DNA from 2 places in the Pedobacter sp. 22226 genome. Region 1 is predicted to be linked to the other one. Evidence: riboswitches for the same ligand, from Rfam matches in the RefSeq annotation. Region 1 holds a riboswitch; the other holds the start of a gene.
What was found. Region 1 has a riboswitch for S-adenosylmethionine ahead of metH (methionine synthase). Riboswitches for the same ligand answer to the same signal wherever they lie in the genome.

Region 1 (8,109 bases):
TTGCCGCAACAGAAAAATCGTTATCGGTATTGGCGCCAAATTTACTGATGCGCACATAACCTGTTTCATTGTTGATCATGTAAGCGGCATCTATACTGCTGATGTTTACTTTGCCACGGGTAACCATAATGCGGTTGCTCTGCTGCGCATTGGGGTGTAAAAGTACCACACTTACTCCTGTGCCGGCCTTACCTTTAAAACGGCCGGTAAGCTGATCTTTTGGTAAATTTCTTCCGCTTACCGTAGCGGTATCGATACTGAGGATTTTATCGCCCAATTTTATACCTGCCTGGTAAGCCGGACCGTCTTTAACCACGCCCGTAACCATCATGGTATCGTTAAGCATGTAGTATTCTATACCTACACCTTCAAAATTGCCTTCCAGGTTATCAGTCATATCCTGTGCATCGGTTGGAGGCAGGTACACACTATGTGGATCGAGTTGATGTAAAACGCTGTCTATCGGTAAATTTTGAAGCGAATCGGTATTGATATCATCAACATAATTGCCGTTGATGATGTGCAGAATTTCATTTAATTTTTCGTCGCTGTTAACAGCAAGCTGCGGGCTTTTTTTTACGCCAAAACCCTGGTCTTTAATAAATTTTATGCCCAAAAACATACCCGCTATTAAAATTACAGAATAGCTCGTGGCAATCAGTATGTTATTACGGGTATTTTTTTTCATCAGCGTTAGGCAAATTTATGAAAATTAGCGGGTTGATATATTTTTTAACTGCATTTTCGTGTCTTTTGTTTATAATTTTTAACATTAATTAACGCCAAGAAGGAGTTCGTTGATGTTTGTGAGATATATTTTTGATTTTTTAGGGTAGATTTTAGAAAGAATTTACCGAATTTTATCAAAATTAAATTTATGGACAGAGTTACCGAGCAAGAATCCAATTACAGCCACATTGATCAGATGTCGGTATTGGAAGTTCTGCAGGGCATTAATAACGAAGATAAAACGGTTGCCTATGCCGTTGAGAAATCTTTGCCTCAGATCGAAAAATTAACAACGGCAGTTGCCGGACGGATGAAAAAAGGTGGCCGTCTTTTTTATATTGGAGCAGGTACCAGTGGTCGTTTAGGTGTGGTTGATGCCTCAGAGTGCCCTCCAACCTATGGTGTTCCTTTTGATTGGGTTGTTGGCATCATTGCTGGTGGTGATACGGCCATTAGAAAAGCAGTAGAATTTGCAGAAGATGACGCCGAACAGGCCTGGAAAGATCTTCAGGAATTTAACATCAACGAAAAAGATTGTCTGGTAGGTTTGGCTGCTTCGGGTACCACACCTTATGTGATCGGTGGATTGAACACGGCACGCAAACATGGCATTTTAACCGGTTGTATTGTTTGTAATACCGGCGGACCAATAGCTGCAGAATCGGATTTCCCGGTTGAAGTGGTGGTTGGACCTGAGTTTGTTACCGGATCTACCCGTATGAAATCGGGCACGGCACAAAAAATGGTTTTAAACATGCTGAGTACCACCGTTATGGTTCAGCTGGGGCGCGTAGTTGGCAATAAAATGGTCGATATGCAGTTAACTAACCATAAATTAGTCGATCGCGGTACACAAATGGTTGCCGACGAACTAAATATTGGCTACGATGAAGCCGCCGAATTGTTAACCCGTTACGGAAGCGTACGTAAAGCAGTAGAAGCAGGACACTAAAAATGATAGAATGACGAAATGAGAAAATTTTGAATGATGGAATTTGGGAGTAGCTTTTAATATTCACTCATTCAAAATTCATTCATTCGATAATTTATTTATCTCTCATTCAAAATTCAATCATTCAATAATTTGTCTGTTCAATCATTCAATAATTAAAGTATATGCACGAGATAGAGCCTTATTACCAGTGGAGAGATGATTATATTTCGGCAGAAGACGAGCGTTCGCCGTTTTACAATACCGAATATTCGGAGCTTTATTTTGATAAGCAGATTTATAATTTTTTACTGCACCCGCAGTGGGACGAGTTTGGTTCGAATACGCTTTACATGAAGGTGTTATATGCCGATTACGACCGGAGTTATGCCATTATAGAATTTATAGGGGAGTGGAACGATGCCATTAACAACGACATTATGTTACTCAAGCGCGATATTTTAGAGCTGATGATGGATGAAGGCATCAATAAATTTATCCTGATTGGCGAAAATGTATTGAATTTTCATTCTTCTGACGACAGTTATTACGAAGAATGGTTTCAGGAAGTAGAAGATGGCTGGATTGTTGGGGTGAATTTCCAGGAACATGTAATTGCCGAATTTAGAGACAATAACATCGATTATTACATTAACTTTGGAGGCGCTTTTGATAATCTGCCATGGCGCACATTAAAACCCCTTCAGTTCTTTAAAAAAGTTGAAGAACTGTTGACAAAAAGATTAAACTAAATATTTATTTTTATATAGTTAAATACACAAAATTTAAAATGGAACAACAAAATTTCGAATATCAAAAAAACAGTGTTTTTGTACAAGAGAACTCTGTTTCTAAAAAATTCTTTGCAAACGTTTTCTTATGGATGTTCGTTGCCTTGAGTTTATCAACCGTAGCTGCTTATCTTTTTGGAACAAATGAGCAGTTTATGCAATATCTTTTAACTGTTAACCCATCTACCGGCAAAGTAGGGATGTCTATTTTTGGATACATTGCTATGTTTGCGCCACTTGGACTTGTTTTACTGATGAGTTTTGGCTTAAGTAAACTTTCTTACCCAGCTTTGATAGGTGTTTTTGTTTTATACTCGGTATTAACAGGTGTAAGTTTAAGTTTTATCCTATTGGCTTATACTTCTGGTTCGGTAGTAAGCTGCTTTGCAGGTGCTGCTGGTATTTTTGGTATTATGGCAGTTATGGGTTATACTACCAATATCGATTTAAGTAAATTCGGCCCTATTTTAATGGTTGGCGTAATCGGATTAGTAATTGCAAGTGTGGTTAATATGTTTATCCAAAGTGAGCAGTTTAGTTTATTTATGGCATTTATTGGTATCGCAATCTTTACGGCTTTAACCGCTTACGATGTTCAGAAAATTAAACAGATTGGTCAGGGTATCGAAGCAAGTGGAGAACAGGTACTACAGGTAGAATCAAAAAAGATGGCAATAGTTGCGGCATTGCGCTTATATCTTGATTTTCTTAACATCTTTTTATTCTTATTACGCATTTTCGGTAACAGAAGATAAGATTAAAAACAGAACAATATTTTAAAGGCTGTGCAGTTTTGCATGGCCTTTGTAATTTTATTTGGCGGCAAAGCGATAAATTTTGGAATTGATGTAGCTTTGTTGCATTTTTGTACGCTTATTAAGAAAGACGGAGGGATTAGACCCAACGAAGTCTTAGCAACCTGTAACCATACAAGGTGCTAAATTCTATCCCGGATAAATTCGGGGCCAGATAAGTTTAGGATTACGATTCACGTACCAACTTTTTAGATAAGCCTTTTTTTGAGATTTGAGATGATAGATATGAGATTTGAGTCATAATTTGTGCTTAATAATTCTCATATCACATGTCTCACATCTCATATCTAACAACTAGAATGAGCATAAGAGAAGAATTAGAGAAACGTATTTTGGTGATTGATGGTGCTATGGGTACCATGATTCAGCGATATACCTTAACCGAAGAAGATTTTAGGGGAGAGCGATTTAAGGACCATCCCTGTGATGTAAAAGGCAATAATGATTTGCTGAACATCACGCGTCCGGATATTATAAAAACGATACACCTGGAGTATATGGCGGCTGGTGCCGATATTATCGAAACCAATACCTTCAGTACCCAGCGCATTTCCATGGCCGATTACCAGATGGAAGACCTTTCTTACGAAATGAGTTTTGAAGGTGCACGGATAGCAAAAGAAGCTGCAAATGAATTTATGGCGGCAAATCCAGATCGTAAATGTTTTGTTGCCGGTGCCATTGGTCCAACCAACCGTACCCTTTCTATGTCGCCAAATGTAAACGATCCTGGTTTCAGGGCGGTTTATTTTGACGAACTCGAAGAAGCCTATTACGAGCAGGTACGTGGCCTGGTAGATGGTGGCTCGGATGTATTATTAATCGAAACCATTTTCGATACTTTAAATGCAAAAGTGGCCATTGTAGCCATTAAAAAATATGAAGAGGTAATTGGCCGTAAACTCGAAATCATGATTTCCGGAACCATTACCGATGCCTCTGGCAGAACGCTTTCCGGTCAAACGGCAGAAGCTTTCTTAAACTCTGTAATGCACGCAAAACCATTAAGTATCGGTTTTAACTGCGCTTTGGGTGCAAAGGAAATGCGTCCGCACATTGAAGAGTTAGCGGCAAAAGCCGGATGTTATGTTTCGGCCTATCCAAATGCAGGTTTACCGAACGAGTTTGGTGCGTATGATGAACAACCACACGAAACGGCTCATCTGGTGGATGATTTTATTGCCTCTGGTTTTGTGAATATTGTGGGTGGCTGTTGTGGTACTACACCTGAGCATATTGGCTGTATTGCCAAAAACGCTAGAAAAGCTGTACCCAGGAAAATACCTGTACTGGAGCCTTACATGCGTTTAAGTGGATTAGAGCCGGTAACCATCACCCCTGATAGTATTTTTGTAAACATCGGCGAAAGGACTAATATTACAGGTTCTCCAAAATTCTCTAAACTGATTTTGGGTGGCGATTACGAAGCTGCATTGGCCGTTGCTTTGCAACAGGTAGAAGGTGGTGCACAGGTAATCGATGTAAACATGGATGAAGGGATGTTGGATTCGGAAGCGGCAATGACCAAATTCTTAAACCTCATTGCTTCAGAACCTGATATCGCCAAATTGCCCATCATGGTCGATTCATCCAAATGGTCGGTTATTGAAAATGGCCTGAAATGTTTGCAAGGAAAAGGAATTGTAAACTCCATTTCTTTAAAAGAAGGGGAAGATAAATTCCGTGAGAGTGCCCGTAAAATTATGCAATACGGTGCTGCGGTTGTGGTAATGGCTTTTGATGAACAAGGTCAGGCCGATAATTACGAGCGCAGAAAGGAAATCTGTAAAAGAAGTTACGATATCCTGGTACACGAAATCGGCTTTCCGCCTGAAGATATTATTTTCGACCCGAATATCTTAACTGTAGCAACAGGACTCGAAGAGCATAACAATTATGCTGTCGATTTCATCAATGCCACCCGCTGGATTAAAGAAAACCTGCCTTATGCCAAAGTAAGCGGTGGGGTTTCGAATATTTCGTTCTCTTTCAGGGGTAATAATACCGTTCGGGAGGCCATGCACTCGGCATTTCTTTATCATGCCATTCAGGCTGGTTTAGATATGGGAATTGTAAATGCGGGGATGTTGGAGGTTTATCAGGAAATTCCGCCTGAACTGTTAGAAAGGGTAGAAGATGTATTGTTAAACCGAAGAGAAGATGCAACGGAGCGTTTGGTAGAATATGCCGATACCGTAAAATCGAAAGGTAAAGAGGTTGTTAAAGATGAAGAGTGGAGAAAAGGCTCTGTTGAAGAAAGGTTATCACATTCTTTGGTGAAAGGAATTGTGGAGTACCTGGATGATGACGTGGAAGAAGCCCGGCAAAAATACGCCCGCCCGATTCAGGTAATCGAAGGACCGCTGATGGATGGAATGAACATCGTTGGTGATTTATTTGGTGCCGGAAAAATGTTCCTGCCCCAGGTGGTAAAATCAGCGAGGGTAATGAAAAAAGCTGTAGCCTATTTATTGCCATTTATAGAGCAAGAGAAATTAGATAATCCCGATCAGGATCAGAATTCGTCGGCAGGTAAAGTATTAATGGCTACCGTTAAAGGCGATGTGCATGATATTGGAAAAAATATTGTGGGTGTGGTACTCGCCTGTAATAACTTCGAAATTGTAGATATGGGGGTGATGGTTCCGGCACAGGAAATCATTAAAAAAGCCAAAGAAATTAATGCCGATATTATTGGTTTAAGTGGTTTAATTACCCCGTCGCTGGATGAAATGGTTCACTTTGCAAAAGAAATGGAGCGCGAAGGTTTTACCATTCCATTAATCATAGGTGGTGCTACAACTTCGAGGATCCATGCTGCAGTAAAGGTAGCTCCAAATTACTCCGGACCAGCCATCCATGTGCTGGATGCTTCAAGAAGTGTAACCGTTTGCAGCACTTTAATGAATCCTGATACCAGAGACGAATATATTGCAGGCATCAGGGCAGAATACGATAAAGCACGCGAAGCACATTTGAACAAGCGCTCGGATAAACGTTTTAAAACGATTGAAGAAGCACGCGAAAATAAATTTAAAATCGATTTTCAGCCTAATCTGCCTGTTCCGGAATTTACCGGTACAAGGGTTTTTGATAATTATCCTTTAGAAGAACTGGTACCTTATATCGATTGGACACCATTTTTCCATACTTGGGAACTTAGGGGGAGTTATCCGAAAATTTTCGATGATAAAAATGTGGGCGATGAGGCCAAAAAACTTTTTGATGATGCACAGACTTTGTTAAAGCGTATCCTCGATGAGAAATTATTGACCGCGAGAGCCGTAATTGGTTTCTGGCCAGCAAATGCGGTAGGAGACGATATCGAGTTGAGAGTTGAGGGTGCTGAGTTGGGAGACTCCAAACTCCAAACTCCAAACGCCAAACTAGTCAAAATTCATACTCTCCGCCAGCAGGCAGAAAAAGTAGACGGGCAGCCTTATTACGCCTTATCTGATTTTATTGCACCAAAAGAAAGCGGCATTCAGGATTATTTCGGTGGTTTTGCCGTAACTGCGGGTATTGGGATAGATGAACTGGTAAATGAGTTTGAATCCAACTATGACGATTACAACAGCATCATGGCCAAAGCGCTGGCCGATCGTTTGGCAGAGGCCTTTGCAGAACGCATGCATGAGCGGGTGCGTAAAGAATACTGGGGTTATGCACAGGATGAAAACCTGAGTAACCAGGAGCTGATTAAAGAAGAATATGCAGGAATCCGTCCGGCACCAGGTTATCCGGCTTGTCCGGAACATACCGAAAAAGGAACTTTATTCCAGTTATTGGATGCGGAGAATAAAATCGGATTGCGTTTAACTGAAAGTTATGCCATGTATCCTACAGCAGCGGTAAGTGGATTTTATTTCGCACACCCTGATTCGAGGTATTTTGGGTTAGGAAAAATAACCAAAGACCAGATTGAAGATTATGCCATCAGGAAAAATATGCCGGTTGAAGAAGTGGAGCGATGGTTAAGTCCGAATTTAGCTTATTAACCTGTCGCTTTGTCATCCTGCGTGCAACGAAGGATCGCTAAACGAAGAAAATATAAATTGATGCTTGCAGTCGTAAAGAACAGGAACTGCAATATGCTATAAATGCTTTATTGCATTCAGCATGACAACCAAACTACGGTATGAAGATTACAGACCATATAAAAAACGCAAAGGGTAAAACCTTATTCTCTTTCGAATTATTACCACCTGTAAAAGGGCAAAGTATTCAATGGATTTACGATGCAATAGAGCCTCTGCTGGAATTTAATCCTCCTTTTATTGATGTAACATCGCTTCGCGAAGATTATATTTATAAAGAGCAGGCCAATGGTTTGCTTCAAAAAGTATCTTACCGCAAACGTCCGGGTACGATTGCTATCTGTGCGGCCATTATCCATAAATATAAGGTTGATGCCGTTCCGCATTTAATCTGCGGTGGATTTACTAAAGAAGAAACTGAAAATGCGCTGATCGATTTACAGTTTTTAGGTATCGATAATGTTTTGGCATTGCGTGGTGATGCCCGAAAAGCAGATGGAAATTTTGTGCCAACTCCTGGCGGACATTGTTATGCAACAGATTTAATCGAACACATCAAAAACCATAACGAAGGTAAATTTTTGCACGAAGACGTAGAAACCTTTAAAAGTGATTTCTGTATAGGTGTTGCCGGTTATCCTGAAAAACATTTTGAAGCACCAAATATGAGTACCGATTTCAAATATTTGAAAAAGAAGGTAGAAGCCGGTGCAGAGTTTATCGTAACACAGATGTTTTTCGATAACCAGAAGTATTTCGATTTCGTAAAAAAATGTAGGGAAAACGACATTAATATTCCAATTATT
Region 2 (8,109 bases), on a different contig from region 1:
CAGAATAACCTTTCGATTTTTCGGGTTGTAGCGATGGAATACCCAAGGCTTTGGTTGCAGGATTTACATTATTTGCCGTAACCTGATCTATCGCAACTCCGTTCTGAAAGGTAGTAGAGGTTTCTGTGTAGTAAAACTGTGCCAGATCGGGAGCCCTGAAACCGGTATTGTAACCACCACGAACGGCCAGCCATTTAGCGAAACCGTAACGCGTTGCGGCTTTGTAGGTGGTTACGCTTCCAAAATCGGAATAATTTTCTACCCTAACCGCGCCTGATAAAAGCCATTTATCGGTTACGTTCAATTCGAGATCCGCATAAGCAGCAGAAATAGAACGTTTCACATTCACTTCATTTGATGGCCTGAAACCGGCATGGATCTGCGAACCCGGAGAAAGTCCGTTTAAAGGTGTGCTGCCCGCAGCTACGAAATATGGAATGCCCCCAGTGGTATAACCAATAGAATAAATGGTACTTAAATCGGCTTTCGAATAAGAACCTTCTTCGCCTGCAATAATCTGATAGGTTTCTACGCGGTACTGTCCGCCAAAGGCAACATTCAGACCTTTAAGTACTTTATCAAATTTCCTTGAAAAATCTAAACTTCCGCTGTTCTGTGAAGCATTGTAACTGCCCGCATTAAAGGTACGAGGTGTTTTTTGACCTAAACTGGCATTCAACGTATTGCTGATGATGTTATCAAAAGCATTTCTCCCGTAAACATTGGATACGTCGAAGTTCCATCCGCTTATCTTGCCTTTTACACCTATTGCCAGAGATTGATCGGTGATGATGTTATCCATGGCAGGCAGAAATCCATCCGGATAAACAAAGGTATTGTTGCGCTCTGTCCAGCCCGGCAAACGGTATACAGCGGTAAACTGCGAGTTACGGTGACTGATGCCACCGAATGAATATACTTCAAAACCATCTCTCAACGGGATTCCGGCATTGAATGATAATAAACCATCTTTGGATTTATTGGTGGATCCACGCTGATCAAAGAAATGCCGGTCGATACCGCGGCTGGCAATAATGGCATCATCAATTTCTTTGGTATAGATCTGGTCAAAACCCCTGGTATTGGCTCCGCCACCATAAGCCGGACCGATGTAAATCCCATCTGAATCATTTCCGGAAGGAAGTGAAACCGCTTGTGTGGCATATTCGCCAGTGATATTCAGGAAACCTTTTGCGCCCAGTTTTAGTCCGATATTAGCATTGCTCCTGGTGGTTAAGCCATCTCCCCTGCGGCGGATACTTTCAATCGTGCTTGCCGTAATTTCATCAGGAGTATTTTTCAGCACCACGTTAATTACGCCTGCAATGGCATCCGATCCATATTGGGCCGCAGCACCGTCGCGTAAAATTTCGATACGATCTATCGAACCCACCGGAATGGCATTCAGATCGTATCCGGTTGCCCCGTTACCCAAACCGCCCCAACTGATGTTCGAGCTTTTATGTCTTCTTTTTCCGTTTACCAGCACCAATACCTGATCTACGCCCAGGCCTTTCAATTGTACGGTAGAAGTTGCCGAAGCGGCATCGCCACCACCGGAAACCGAAGAGTGGAAAGATGGTGATACATACTGGAGTAACTGCGTTACACTGGCCTGTGGTGAGGTTTGCTGCAATGTTTTTAAATCGATTACATCTACCGGAACAGGCGAATTAAGTTTGGTTCGGTTAGCATTCCTCGAGCCTACAATCTGTAATTCGGTTAAAGTATTATCAGCTTGTTCGAGCGAAACGTTCAGTTTGGTAGCCGATCCAATTTCTACGATGGCGGTTTTATAACCGATGTAGGATACTTCGATAAAGCGTCCGTTTTTGGTTGAAATTTTAAATGCGCCATCCTTATCTGTAACGGTAGAGCCATCTAATCCCTTGATTCTTACCGATACGCCAGGTAATGGTGACTGATCTTCTGCAGCAACCACCACCCCGGTGATGATCCGCTGCTGGGCAACTAATTTTGAGTAAATAACTGTACTCAACAGTAATATGAATAGTAATTTTATCTTCATGTTGTTTATTTTGGAATAGACATACCAATGGCCCTTCGACCTTTTTTCGGGTTGAAAAATGTTTTAAAATTGATTTTTCGGGTTTTGGCTATTGGCCTGTTTTATGGTTTGGTTTTTGAAATCTGTCGTCGGTTAGCGACAGTAAAAAAGCTTCAATATCGTTTATGTCGGTTTCGCTTAATCCCAATGGTTTATTTAGGGAAAGGTCCCTGTTTTTGCCATTTTTAATTACTGCGTCTGGGTTATTATAATACTGGATTACTTCTTTTAGCGTTTTAAACATCCCATTGTGCATATATGGGGCCGTTAAGCCAACATTTCTTAAACCCGGGATTTTAAAATGTCCTTTATGTTCCGGATTACCGGTTACCTCAAATCTACCCTGGTCTTTCAACTCTTCATCGTTAAATAATCCTATGCCTTTAAAACGATCGGCAGTAAAATCTTCACCCGAATGACAGTTGTTACAGTTGGCTTTTCCGATAAACAACATTCTGCCCCGTTTGGCATTTTCGGATATCGCTTTATCATCACCATTGATGTAACGGTCATAAGGACTATTTGCGGTTTCTAAAGTCCGTTCGAAAGAAGCAATGGCCAGCAGTAAATTCTTTTGGGTGGGCGGTGCATTAAAAATCTTTTGAAAAAGTGCTGCATATTCTTTGTCTTTCTGTAATCTATCGATGGCATCAGCAATGGGCAGGTTCATTTCAACCGGATTGATGATGGGTTGCAAAGCCTGATCTTCGAGAGAGGCAGCCCTGCCATCCCAAAAAAGATTCGGCCGGCCCGAAAGGTTGGTTACCGATGGCGAATTACGCGTTCCCTTAGTTCCGCCAACACCTAAACTTACCCTTGCGGTATCGGCAAAAGCAAACTCCGGTTTATGGCACGAAGCACAGCTGATGCTTTTATCTTTGGAAAGAATCGGATCAAAAAACAATTTTTCGCCCAAACGCTCCCTGCTGTTGATTACTGTCGGATCATCGGCACCAAAACCGGCCATCAGTATCACTAAGGTGATAAGACTTAGGGGGATTATGAGTTTGCTTTTTTTCATTGGTTTATTGGGGTAATATCGAATCGTCATGCTAAAGAGTGTCGTCATCTCGACCGGAGCATCGCGGAGTGGAGAGATCTATTTCAAATCATATTGACTGTCATTCTGAACGCAGTGAAGAATCCCTGGCCGATGAAACACGGAACCCGATCGATACGCAGAAATGAATACCTTACTTGCATGATAGACCCTGATCCCGATGAATCGGGACAGGGTGACGACTGTAAAGATTCTTCGTTGCACTCAGAATGACAACCAGGTAATAGCCAGAGGCAGGGAGAACAAACATCCTCCCACACTCCACTAACCTTAACAAGAGATTTTTTAATTATTGGCAACAAGCTGTACATTCAGCTCAAAATCATCATAAATGGTTTTGTCGCCGAGGTTTTCAAAAAAGCTTTTTGATCTGAATTTGATATCATACTTGGTTCTGTCGATAATAATTTTTGCATTGGCCGTTACTTTGTTGCCATCTTGCTTAACCGTAGCCGGGAAAGTAATTTCGTTGGTAATGCCTTTAATGGTGAGTTTTCCTTTTACATTATAAGTACCCGCACCTGTACTTTGGGCCGAAGTGATATTGAAAGTAGCTTTATCAAACTTATCAACGGCAAAAAAATCAGCACTTTTTAAGTGGCCCAACAATTTTGCATTGGTTTCTTTATCCGTTAAATCGGTTACCGCAATGGTTTTGGTATCCAGTTCAAAGCTTCCGCCTTTTAGCACTTTATTATCCAGGGCCAAAGATCCCGAAGTAACATTGATGGTTCCCGAATGTTCTCCGGTTACTTTTTTAGCCAGCCAGGTTAGTTTACTCTGTTCGGCATTTACTTTATAGTTTACCAGTTTACTTACCGAAGTTTCGGCAGGTGCTTTAAGTTTAGGTTTTGGTCCGTTTAAAGCGGTTAAAGATCCAGCTACGATGGTGGTAGCAATGAGTGCAATCGTTTTGTACTGTAACATTATATTTTGGTTTTTAGTTGAGGTGGTATCTATTTTCCATTTGCCTGCGCCTCAAAATAGGCTGCCGATGGTACTGGTTCTGCAATTAATTCGTCCAGTACTTTATTGAATTTTTTCTCATAATCATCGTAGTATTTTCCAGTAACAGTTCCGGTGTATCCGGTGTAGATTTCGCGTACTTCACCCTTACGGTCGATGATAATGGTGGTTGGGTAAGCAATAAATTTGTTCAAAGCCGGAAGTTTATCGGCAACCAAACGTTTATCAGCCAGTCCTCCGAACAGGATATCGTATTTGATATTGTATTTATCGCGGAGTTTACCCAGGGTATATTTTCCATATTCGAGGTCGTCTTTCTGTTCGAAACCGATCGCAATAGCCTCTACACCTCTTTTGCTGTTTTTATTGAACCAGGGCGAAAGAAATACGGTTTGATCGGTACAGTTAGGGCACCAGGTACCTACCAATTCTACAATCACCACTTTACCTTTATATTTATCGTCGGTTAACGAAACCGGTTTGCCGTTGAGGTCTGGAAAAGTAAAAGCAAGTTTTTTAACACCTTCTTTTAAGTGTGTTAATTTGTAGGGATCAGGCAGTTCGGCTTTGCTGTCTTTTACACCTGTAAACTTTAAGTTATCGTAAATCCCCTGACTGATTTCGCCAGAAAGTGTACCGTCTTCGTTAATGGTACCTTTATATATTTTCGGGCTCGGGCCGCTAAAGCCTGAAAGCACAAACTGGTTTCCCTGTACGGTACCTTCGAGTTCGCGACTATCGCCGGTTACCTGCATAATTACGCCGGTAAGTTTATTGCCTTCCTGTTTCAGTATGGCTACTTTATTTGGGACAGCTTCTTTCGAAAATCCTTTAAATTCCCATTTACCGGTTAAATTGGCGGTAGGTGCTACATCTTTACCAGGTTCAACAAAGCGATACGATTTGCCTTGTTCGGCAGTAAAAGGTAAAGCATTACCCTGTAAACCTGGCACCAGGCTTTTATATTCGCCAGAGATCCTGCCATCGCTTTCTATTTTAGCTACCAAAGCGGCATCGTAGGTATTCATTTTGATGAACAAAGAATCCTGACCTAAATATTTGATGTGGAAATCGTCTCTGCGGGTTCCGTTTAACAGCGTGAAAGTAGCATGCTCAGCATCTTTTCCTTTAAGTTCGAAATTAAATGGCACTTCGGTTTCAGCAACCTTGAATACGCCTCGCCATATTCCTTCTTTTATAAATTTTTTGGCCACTTTTGGCTCTTCATCTACTTTATTTACAGCAAAAGCTGCAGTAGAAATGAGGGATGCTAAAGCCAGCACCTGCATTTTAGCATAGTAATTTTTCATCTTTTATAATTTTAGGTGTAGGTTAAAATATGGGCTGTATCTCAATTTTTTGACGTATTCTTGGACGAGTTACTTTGGCAGAATAAAAAAGTCCGTCATTGCGAGGCACGAAGCAATCTTAAAGCGCACACTTTTAGCGATCGTTGTAAGATTGCTTCCTCGGCTGAAAAAGCCTCCTCGCAATGACGACGTTTTGCGTCCATTCAATAACCAGGAAACTTCTCTGTCAATCATACTATTAACAAATCTTTATATACAGCCCAATATTTAATATAGTTGGTTTGGTTTTATTTACTTTTTAGTGTTTCGGTTGCGGCGAGCTTTTCGGGCACTGGTTCAGCAATCAGCTCGTCTAACACTTTATTGAATTTGGCTTCGTAATCGTTAAAGTATTTTCCGGTTACGGTTCCGGTATAACCGGTGTAGATTTCCCGCACATTTCCTTTTCTATCGATAATAATCGTAGTTGGGAAAGCAATGAATTTATTGAGCGCAGGCAATTTTTCGGCCACCACTTTTTTATCGGCAATACCACCGAACAGAATATCATAAGTGATATCATATTTTTCTTTCAGCTTGCCTAAGGTATATTTGGCATATTCCAGGTCATCTTTCTGCTCAAAACCAATGGCTATGGCTTCTACCCCACGTTTTTGGTTCTTTTTAAACCATGGTGAAAGAAATACCGTTTGATCTGTACAATTCGGGCACCAGGTACCAATGGTTTCGATAATCACTACCTTACCTTTGTATTTATCATCACTTAAAGAAACATTTTTCCCGCTCAGATCAGGGAAGGTAAAATCAAGTTTGCTGTAACCTTCTTTAAGGAAAGTAAGTTTATAAGGATCAGGAAGTTCGGCTTTTTCGTTACGCTGACCATCAAATTTCAGGTTTTTGTAAATTCCAAAACCCTGTTCGCCGGTAATGCTGTTATCATCGTTGATTTTTCCCTTCACAATAAAAGGACTCGGCCCGGTAAAACCCGACAACTCAAATTCATCGCCCTGTACGGTACCTTCGAGCTCGCGGGTATCGCCTACAACGGTCATAATTACACCGGTAAGTTTGTTGCCGTTCTGTTTTAACAAAGCAATTGAGGCCGGTACAGCTTCTTTGGTATAGGTTCTAATTTCCCACTTACCAGTAATGTTGTGTTTTGGAGCTACATCTTTACCCGGTTCTACAAAGCGGTAACTTTTGCCATGTTCGGCAACAAAAGGCAAAGAATTGCCCCTGAAACCGGGTACCAGACTGCGGTATTCGCCAGATAAGGTACCATCAGTTTCGATCTTCGCGACCAGCGCCGCATCATAAGTGTTCATTTTTACGTAAATCGAGTCGTCGCCGCGTCGTTCTACATGAAAATCATCACGTCTGGAACCATTAATGAGCGTTAAAATGGCTGTTTGTGGTGTTTTTCCTTTTAACTGGAAGTTAAAAGGCACTTTTGATTCGCTTACACTAAACTCTCCCCTCCAGATCCCTTCTTTAGGGAACGGTTTTGCCACCCTGGCTGATGCAATGCCGCCCAGTAGCAAAACTGAGGTGGTTAGGCATGCAATTTTTGAGGTAATTCTCGTTTTCATAATCATCATTATTAGTTAAACACTATCGTTTTAGAGTTTTTGATAACAAGGCACAATGATTCGCACAGAAAACCATACAGCAAGGCTACAGGCTGTTTATCAGCTGTTATTGCATCATGATCCTTAACGAGAAACAGTGTGTTTACTTGTTATCGGTTAATTTATAATCTATTGCTAGATCAGTTTGAGCACTTTTTCCTATGGAAAGTTGCTAGAAGTTCAACGAGTACTGACTCTCCCTTCTTCTGTATAAATCAACTAATTAATGGTGGTGAATTAATTAGAGTAATAACCTAAACTAGTGGTGGTGATTAGTTTTGGCTGTTCCTGATACCCCGGCAACTTATTGACTGAAATACATGACCACCATAATATTCTATCAAAATGCCCCGGGGTACCAGGATTTTTAAATGAGAATATCTGAATGAAAACCTTTATCAGGTGATCCGTATCTTAGCTTATATTAGCGGCAACAGCAGTTATACTGACCTGAAAAATTGATCAGAGAATATGGCTGAGGTTGTCTGCGGAGTTTCATATCGAACGTAGATTTGCTAGTGAACTGTTTTAATTTTTTGTAAAAGTATAAACTTTGAACAATTTAAACAAGTATTCCTATAGATTTTATAGACTTTATTTATAATCAACTGATTTACAGTAGAATAATTTATTTTTTTTAGCAGAGAGCGCTGGGGAGAGAGCATGGAGGGAGAGCATGGAGGGAGAGCATATCGCTTCGTCATCTCGACTGGAACGCAGTGAAACGGAGAGATCTATCTAGAGATAGATTTTGCTTCGCAGAGCCTTCGGGTTCTCAACTACGGTCGAAATGACGGTATTTGAAGGAAGTGAACGCAACGCTTGGTTCATTCCATCTTCCATTTTACATCTTCCATCAAAAGATCCTTCGTTACACTCAGGATGACAAGCCGAAAAAACAAATTAAAAAAAAGCTACTATTTCTATAGAATTTATAGAATTAATTTTTACCTTTGTTCTGTCTTATACGAAAAGCAGATAATAAGCTAATCGAAAAAGAACACATAGTCATGTGGCCGAGTGGCGAGGTAAAGGTCTGCAAAACCTAGTACGGCGGTTCGATTCCGTCCATGACGT

Region 2: it holds a riboswitch for S-adenosylmethionine, as region 1 does, so the genes downstream of both, ACTJKC_RS24625 (peroxiredoxin family protein) here and metH (methionine synthase) in region 1, are expected to answer to the same signal.

Annotation. Positions count from the first base shown of each region.
Region 1 covers NZ_JBQEPB010000004.1:160,436-168,544, forward strand. Annotated here, with positions in the region: gene ACTJKC_RS10245 (S41 family peptidase) at 1-688, opposite strand, end outside; gene murQ (N-acetylmuramic acid 6-phosphate etherase) at 878-1,681, shown strand; gene ACTJKC_RS10255 (hypothetical protein) at 1,846-2,412, shown strand; gene ACTJKC_RS10260 (Bax inhibitor-1/YccA family protein) at 2,451-3,206, shown strand; SAM riboswitch class I at 3,322-3,427, shown strand; gene metH (methionine synthase) at 3,566-7,264, shown strand; gene metF (methylenetetrahydrofolate reductase [NAD(P)H]) at 7,405-8,109, shown strand, end outside.
Region 2 covers NZ_JBQEPB010000014.1:7,520-15,628, forward strand. Annotated here, with positions in the region: gene ACTJKC_RS24605 (TonB-dependent receptor) at 1-2,029, opposite strand, end outside; gene ACTJKC_RS24610 (cytochrome-c peroxidase) at 2,118-3,089, opposite strand; gene ACTJKC_RS24615 (YceI family protein) at 3,414-4,055, opposite strand; gene ACTJKC_RS24620 (peroxiredoxin family protein) at 4,085-5,404, opposite strand; gene ACTJKC_RS24625 (peroxiredoxin family protein) at 5,692-6,993, opposite strand; SAM riboswitch class I at 7,152-7,249, opposite strand; tRNA gene ACTJKC_RS24630 (tRNA-Cys) at 8,039-8,109, shown strand.